DNA from 2 places in the Thauera sp. AutoDN2 genome. Region 2 is predicted to be linked to the other one. Evidence: predicted binding sites of a transcription regulator. Region 2 holds the regulator's gene; the other holds the start of a gene.
The links. The regulator FNR, encoded in region 2, switches genes on or off when oxygen is low (the NO sensors DNR and NnrR bind a similar motif). The targets are predictions, from matches to a motif close to TTGANCTAGNTCAA.
Positions count from the first base shown of each region.

Region 1: ACPT9U_RS09290 (tetrathionate reductase family octaheme c-type cytochrome) is a predicted target of FNR. The motif match lies at 1,326-1,339, and genes of this name have one in related genera.

Region 1 covers NZ_JBNCAR010000013.1:12,995-16,400, forward strand. The annotation lists gene ACPT9U_RS09290 (tetrathionate reductase family octaheme c-type cytochrome) at 1-1,245, opposite strand, end outside; gene ACPT9U_RS09295 (diguanylate cyclase) at 1,494-3,311, shown strand; gene purM (phosphoribosylformylglycinamidine cyclo-ligase) at 3,384-3,406, opposite strand, start outside.
Region 2 covers NZ_JBNCAR010000001.1:82,407-85,812, forward strand. The annotation lists gene hemN (oxygen-independent coproporphyrinogen III oxidase) at 1-994, opposite strand, end outside; gene fnr (fumarate/nitrate reduction transcriptional regulator Fnr) at 1,133-1,873, shown strand; gene ACPT9U_RS00325 (SirB2 family protein) at 1,890-2,273, opposite strand; gene ACPT9U_RS00330 (Crp/Fnr family transcriptional regulator) at 2,377-3,063, shown strand; gene ACPT9U_RS00335 (PHA/PHB synthase family protein) at 3,067-3,406, opposite strand, start outside.

The sequences.
Region 1 (3,406 bases), on a different contig from region 2:
CACCGGGTCGTACGGTTGCTTGCCGACCATGACCTTGAACGGCCAGATGCGTGCACTCGGGTCGCTTGCGGAGCCCTCGACGCGATTCAGTTCAAGGATCTTGGAGTCATCGATCTTGTCGGTGATCGCGACCTGATGCACGACGCCGTTGTACCACTTGTAGGTAGGCCGCACGTTCTCGCCATACTCGAAGTCGCCCTTGTCAGCCGAGTAGCTCAGGTGGCCATGATCGTCCTTGATGAACAGCCCCTTGCCGTTCTCGTCACGTTTACCGGCCGTCGACCAGTCCCACAAGGTCTTGGTGGGGATGCCGCCGCGGGCGAACTCGGGGATGTGACATGTCTGGCAAGCCACGCGGTTGGCGTGATGGTTAAGACGCTGATCCTCATGCGGGGTGAGGTCGTGGCACGACTCACAGGTGGCGCGATTGTGGTCCTCATGCTTCATGTCCAGGCCCTTCACGTCCTTCGCAGTCGCAGCGTAGCGGCTGCCGGAAGGCTGGTGCGCGTTGAAGGTGTGGCAGTCGGCACAGTCGAGGTTGGCACCATCCTTGGCCATGTGCACATCCACATCGCGATGCGGATCGATCAGCGAAGTATCGAGGTCGCCATGCTTGACCGCGTCGCCGCCGCCGCCGTTGAAGTGGCACGCGCCACAGTTCTCGCGCCCGGGCTTGCCCACGTTCTGCGCGACCTTGGTCAGATCGGGCGGCTGAACGATCTTGCCGCTGCCCTTGGGCATCTCTCGCGGCTCGTAGAGGGGGTGGCCTGCATCCGTCGGCACTTTCTTGTAGGTGGCCGTGGTGTCGTGACAGGCGAGGCAGTCGACGTTCTCTTCGTTGGAGAAGTCGTAGTTCTTGTCCTTCCAGTCATAGCCGGCGTGGCAACTCGTGCAACGCGGCTCGTTGGAAAGGATGGAGCCGCAGAAGTTGTTGGCGGCATGCTGCTTGCCAAGCTTCTTCCCGGTGGTAGGGCTAATGGTTTCCCAGGTCCAGTGCACGCTCTTCATGACCTGGTGACTGGCCTCGTTGTGACAGGCCAGACAGGCCTTCGTCACCTCCGGTCCACTGTTGAATGGACCCTGAAGCTCCTTGAACTTGCTGTGGTCCGCCGTACTCTGCGGCTTGCCACCTGAAGCGGCCACCGGTATGTCGCCCGCCGCGGGCGCCCCGATTGCCATGGTGCTGGCTACCATGATGATGGTGGCGCCCAGCCAATGGCGCCACCCCGATGTTCGTCCATTCATCTCTGTCTCCTCCAAGGAACTCCGGTTACAACTGAAATTTTACGCCGCCGCTCAATATCAGCTTTTGATTAATGTCTAACTTGAGCGATATCAAACCGAGAAAAAGTCCATGCAAGCTCCCCGGAGGACGGGACGAACTACCACGCCAGTCCCGGGAAGCCCCGTATAATTCCCGCGTTGATCCACCGCAGCGTGTGTCGGCAGCGATTGGCCGGCCCGTGCCATCTCGCCCCTCTTCCCACAAGCTCATGTCCACCTTCAGCAACCCGTCCGAGATCGCGCGTGAAGCACTTCGCCAGCTGGCAATGCGCCGCGTGGCACCAACTCCAGACAACTATTGCAAGCTCTACCACGAGATCTCCGGCACGGAAGCGGACGAGGACATCCTGCCCGAAGCCTTCATGCGCCGGCTCGCAGCGCGCCTCCCACGCGACAGCGCCGAGCGCCATCGCAACGCCCGCGAACTGGACCAGGTACTTACCGAAGGGAAACCCGCCGCGATCGAGGCCGCGCTGGGACGCTACCTCGACGGGCTGAAGCTAGCCGAGCAGCCGGCGTGGAACGATCTCATCACGAACTTGCTGCGCCAGTGGGAAACGCGACACAACGGGTGGACGACCGCACGCAAGCGGGAATCGCTCGAGCGCGTGCTCAACGCCTCGGACCCCACCACCCTGTTCAACCGCCTCCAGGGGCTGCTCAGGGGCTGGAGCCAATCGAACACGGCACAGGGCGAGTCCGTCGAACCGCTCCCCGACGGCGACGCAGCCGGCAGCCCGCCCGCCGAAGCCACGACTGCGGCAGCCCCCTCCAGCACTGCCCCCTGCGGGACTGCGACCGAGGCGAGCGCCGAGTTGCGCGCGCTACTGCAACAGAGCCTCAAGCAGGCCATTCCTCCGCTGTTGCACGAACACCCCGAACTGCAGCAGAAAGCACACGCGCTCGCCAAAGAGCTTGAAGGCCGCAGCAATTCGAGCGAACTCCGGGATTTCGGCCTGGCGCTGCGGGCCTTCGTCGGTGAGATCGAGTCCGCCGCGCTCGACGACGAAGAGGTAAACCAAGGGCTACTTGAGCTCCTGCGGCTGCTGTTGCGCAACATCGACGAGCTCGTGTTCGACGACAAATGGCTCAGCGGCCAGATCGAAATGCTGCGCGAGGTCGTCGAAGGCAGACCGGACCCACGCCAGCTGGACGACGCGGGACGCAGGCTGAAGGATCTGATCTTCAAGCAGAGTCAGCTCAAGCACTCATTGGCCGAGACCCAGCGTCACCTGCGCGACATGCTGGCCGGCTTCGTTGACCAGCTCGCTCAGTTCGCCGAAAGCACCGGCACCTACCACGACCGCATCGGCAACTGCGCACAGCGCATCGCAAAGGCACAGGACATCACCGAGATCGGCCCGCTGCTCGACGAGGTAATGACGGAAACACGGAGCATTCAGGAAGAGGCCCGCCGTTCACGTGACGAGCTGATTGCGGCACGCGAGCAGGCAGGCAAGGCCGAGCAGCGCATTTCCACGTTGCAAGCCGAGCTGGAGGAAGCCAGCCGGCTGATGCGCCACGACCAGCTCACCGGCGCCCTGAACCGGCGTGGGCTGGAAGAGATGTTCCACACCGAGGCCGCGCGTGCCGCACGCCACCGCTCGAAGCTCGCCGTCGCGCTGCTGGACATCGACCACTTCAAGAAGCTCAACGACTCTCACGGACATCGGACCGGCGACGAAGCACTCATCCATCTGGCACGGGTGGTGCGCCAGCACCTTCGTCCCCAGGACGTGCTGGCGCGCTTCGGTGGCGAGGAGTTCGTCATCCTGTTGCCCGAAACCGGCAACGACGCTGCGCAACAGGCGCTCGTGCGCCTGCAGCGCGAACTGACGCGCGAGTTCTTCATGGCCGACCAGCAGAAGGTGGTGATCACCTTCAGCGCAGGCGTAACCCCGGTCGCCGACGGCGAGGCACTCGAAAGTGCCCTGAAACGCGCGGATGGTGCGATGTACCGCGCCAAGCAGGCTGGACGCAACCGCGTCATGACGGCACCGCTTCCCGCCCCGCCTGCATCGTCCTGATCCACGCACCCCAGTTCCGCGCCAGCAGGACGGGGAAGCCGGGCGCCCGCAGGTGCCCGGCCAACACGGTCGTCAGCCGACGATGGTCTGGGCCT
Region 2 (3,406 bases):
CGCCGAAGGCGAGCAGATCGCACTCGGCCTGGGTGGAGTAGCCCTGGAAATTGCGATGCAGACGCCCCTGGCGCTGGGCGACGGTGAGTTCGTCGTCCGGCTTGGCGAAATGGTCCATGCCGATGTACACGTAGCCCGCCTCGGTGAGGCGGCGGATGCCCAGCTGCAGCAACTGCAGCTTGGTATCCGCGGTGGGCATGTCGCCGCTGTTGATGCGGCGCTGGGGCTTGAAGAGGCCCGGCAAGTGCGCATAGCTGTACAGCGAGATGCGGTCGGGCGAGATCTCGAGCACCTGCTCCAGCGTGCGGTTGAAGCTGATCACGTTCTGCTTGGGCAGGCCGTAGATGAGATCCATGCTCACCGACTTGAAACCGGTGGCGCGCGCCGCGTCGATGACGAGCTTCGTCTCGTCGTAGCTCTGGATGCGGTTGACCGCCGCCTGCACGTCCTCGGCGAAGTCCTGCACGCCCACGCTCATGCGGTTGAAACCGAGGTCGGCGAGCAGCTTCACCGTCTCGAAGTCGACCTTGCGCGGGTCGACCTCGATGGAATACTCGCCATTGGGCACCAGCGTGAAGTGCTCGCGCACCGCCGCCATGAGCTCTCGCAACTCGTCGTGGGACAGGAAGGTCGGCGTGCCCCCCCCCAGGTGCAGCTGGGTGACCTGCCGGCTGCCGGTCAGGCCGGCGGCCTGCATCTCGATCTCTTTCGCCAGATATTTCAGATACTTGGCAGAGCGCCCATGATCCTTGGTGATGATCTTGTTGCAGGCGCAGTAATAGCAGATCGTGTTACAGAAGGGGATGTGGAAGTATAATGAAAGCGGTTTGCTTACGCCGCCCACGCCCCTCTTGGCGAGCCAGGTCTTGAGCGCATCCGCATTGAAGGCCTCGACGAAGCGGTCCGCCGTGGGGTAAGAGGTGTATCGCGGTCCGTTGATGTCGAAGCGACGAATCAGTTGCGGATCGAAGATGAGTTCGTTCTGACTTTTCATGATCTTGCTGCTGAGGTGTGTGCCAAACAATGGCAGATCACCGGAATCTTTAGGTTGACGTGGGTCAACGGGCATGTTTTAGACGCCTATTAAACCCTCACCGGGGTCTTTTTTCTGGGAAGCGGGATTATCGTGCAGATGAGGGCTACCGTGCCAATCACCGTGAGCGGGCTGAAAGTGGCCTGCTCGCAATGCAACCTCGTCGAACTGTGCCTGCCCTTCGGCATGTCGGACAGCGAACTGAGCCGGCTCGACGATCTGGTGGGTGCGCGCCGCAAGGTGAAGCGCCAGCATTGCCTCTATCGGGCCGGCGATCCCTTCGAGGCCATCTACGCGATCCGCGCCGGCTCGTTCAAGACCGATGTGCTGCTCGAGGACGGCCGCGAGCAGGTGACCGGATTCCAGATGACGGGCGAAATCCTCGGCCTGGACGGCATCAGCACCGAAGCCCACTCCTGCAACGCAATCGCGCTCGAGGACAGCGAGGTGTGCGTGATCGCCTACGACAAGCTCGAGCAGATGTCGCACGAGATCGAGGGGCTGCAGTTGCAGTTCCACAAGGTCATGAGCCGGGAGATCGTGCGCGACCACGGCGTGATGATGCTGCTTGGCTCGATGCGCGCAGAGGAGCGCCTGGCTGCCTTCCTGCTCAACATGTCGCAGCGCTTCAACGCGCGCGGCTTCTCGCCGCAGGACTTCAACCTGCGCATGACGCGCGAAGAGATCGGCTCCTACCTGGGGCTCAAGCTCGAAACCGTGTCGCGGGCCTTCTCGCGCTTCCAGGAAGACGGGCTGATCTCGGTGCAGCAGAAGCATGTGAAGCTGCTCGACCCTGCCGGGCTGAAGAAGCTCATCCAGCACCAGCAGGGCGTGCGCTGAGCGCTCGCGTACGCGTTCAGGCAAGGTAGCCGGCGGCCTGCTTGGTCAGCGCCACCGAGACGATCCACAGGTAGACCAGCAGCGCGGCCACGAAGGCGCCGACGCGAATACCCTGCGTGCGTCCGCGCTTGAGCGCCACCGTGCCGAGGAGGATGTAGACGATCAGACCAAGGATCTTCGCCGTGGCCCAGCCCGCCACGAAGGGATACTGCTGGATCAGCACGGTCAGGGTGATCGCCGACAACAGCAGTGTCGTATCCACCAGATGCGGCAGAATCCTGGTGAGGCGATGCTGCAGCAATGGATTTCCGGTCATCATCCATAGCCCCCGCAGCAGGAACCCCGCCGCGCTCAGTACCACGCAGGTGATGTGCAGATTCTTGATCGCGTAATAGAACATCCCTTCTCCCTTTGCTAACCGGCCAGAGAGCCGGAATGTGCTGCCGCGAGCCCCCGGGCACAGCGGCTCGATTAGAATTGCGACCCCACCGGAGAGTTCCGAGATGCCTCATTCCCACATACAACTCGACATCCCCGCCCTGCTGGGCCGCATCCCCCTGTTCGGCGAACTCTCGGAGGCCGACATCCAGCTCGTGGCGCGTTTCACCCGCGAGCGCCAGGTGGCACGCGGCGAAGTGCTGTTCCAGCGCGGGGATCAACCGCACGGCTTTTACTTCGTCGTCTCCGGTCAGGTCAAGCTTGCGTTCTCATCCTCGCAGGGCACCGAGAAGGTGGTGGAGATCATCGGCCCGATGCAGAGCTTCGGTGAGGCGGTGATGTTCATGGACCACCCCTACCCCGTGTTTGCCGAGGCACTCACCGACACCGTGCTGATCCACGTCGGCCAGCAGGTGGTGACCGAGCTCATCGACCAGGATTCGACCTTCGCCCACAAACTGCTCGCCGGCATGGCGATCCGCCTGCATGGGCTGATTCAGGACGTAGAAACCTACTCGCTGCGCTCGAGCACGCAGCGCGTGATCGGCTATCTTCTCCAGGTGGCCGACAGCGACACGCCCTGCGAGATCGCGCTGCCCACCAGCAAGCAGGTGATCGCCTCGCGCCTGAATCTGACGCCGGAAACCCTGTCACGCATCTTCCACGACCTGAGCGATGCCCGCCTGATCAGCGTGCAGGGCAAGCGCATCACCCTGCACGACCCGGCCCGGCTGTCTCGCTACGGCGCCTGAACTTCAACGCTCCAGCACGTATTCTCCCGGCGCGTCGGCCAGCGCAGGGAACGCCGCATTCGCGGCCGCTCTTGCTGGCACCTGCTCGCCGGCGCGCGGCTTGAGCCAGGCCATCCAGTCCGGCCACCAGCTTCCCTCGCAGGCCTGCGCGCCCTGGCGCCAGCGCTCGGGCGTATCCCCGGGCTGCGTTTCGCCCACCCAGTAGCGCCGCTTGGGCGGGTCGACCACCGGATTGACGATACCCAGGATGTGCCCCGAGCTCGATTGCACGAAGCGCACCGGCACGCTCACATGATCGACGATGCGGAAGGTCTGCCGCCACGGCGCGATATGGTCGTCCTCG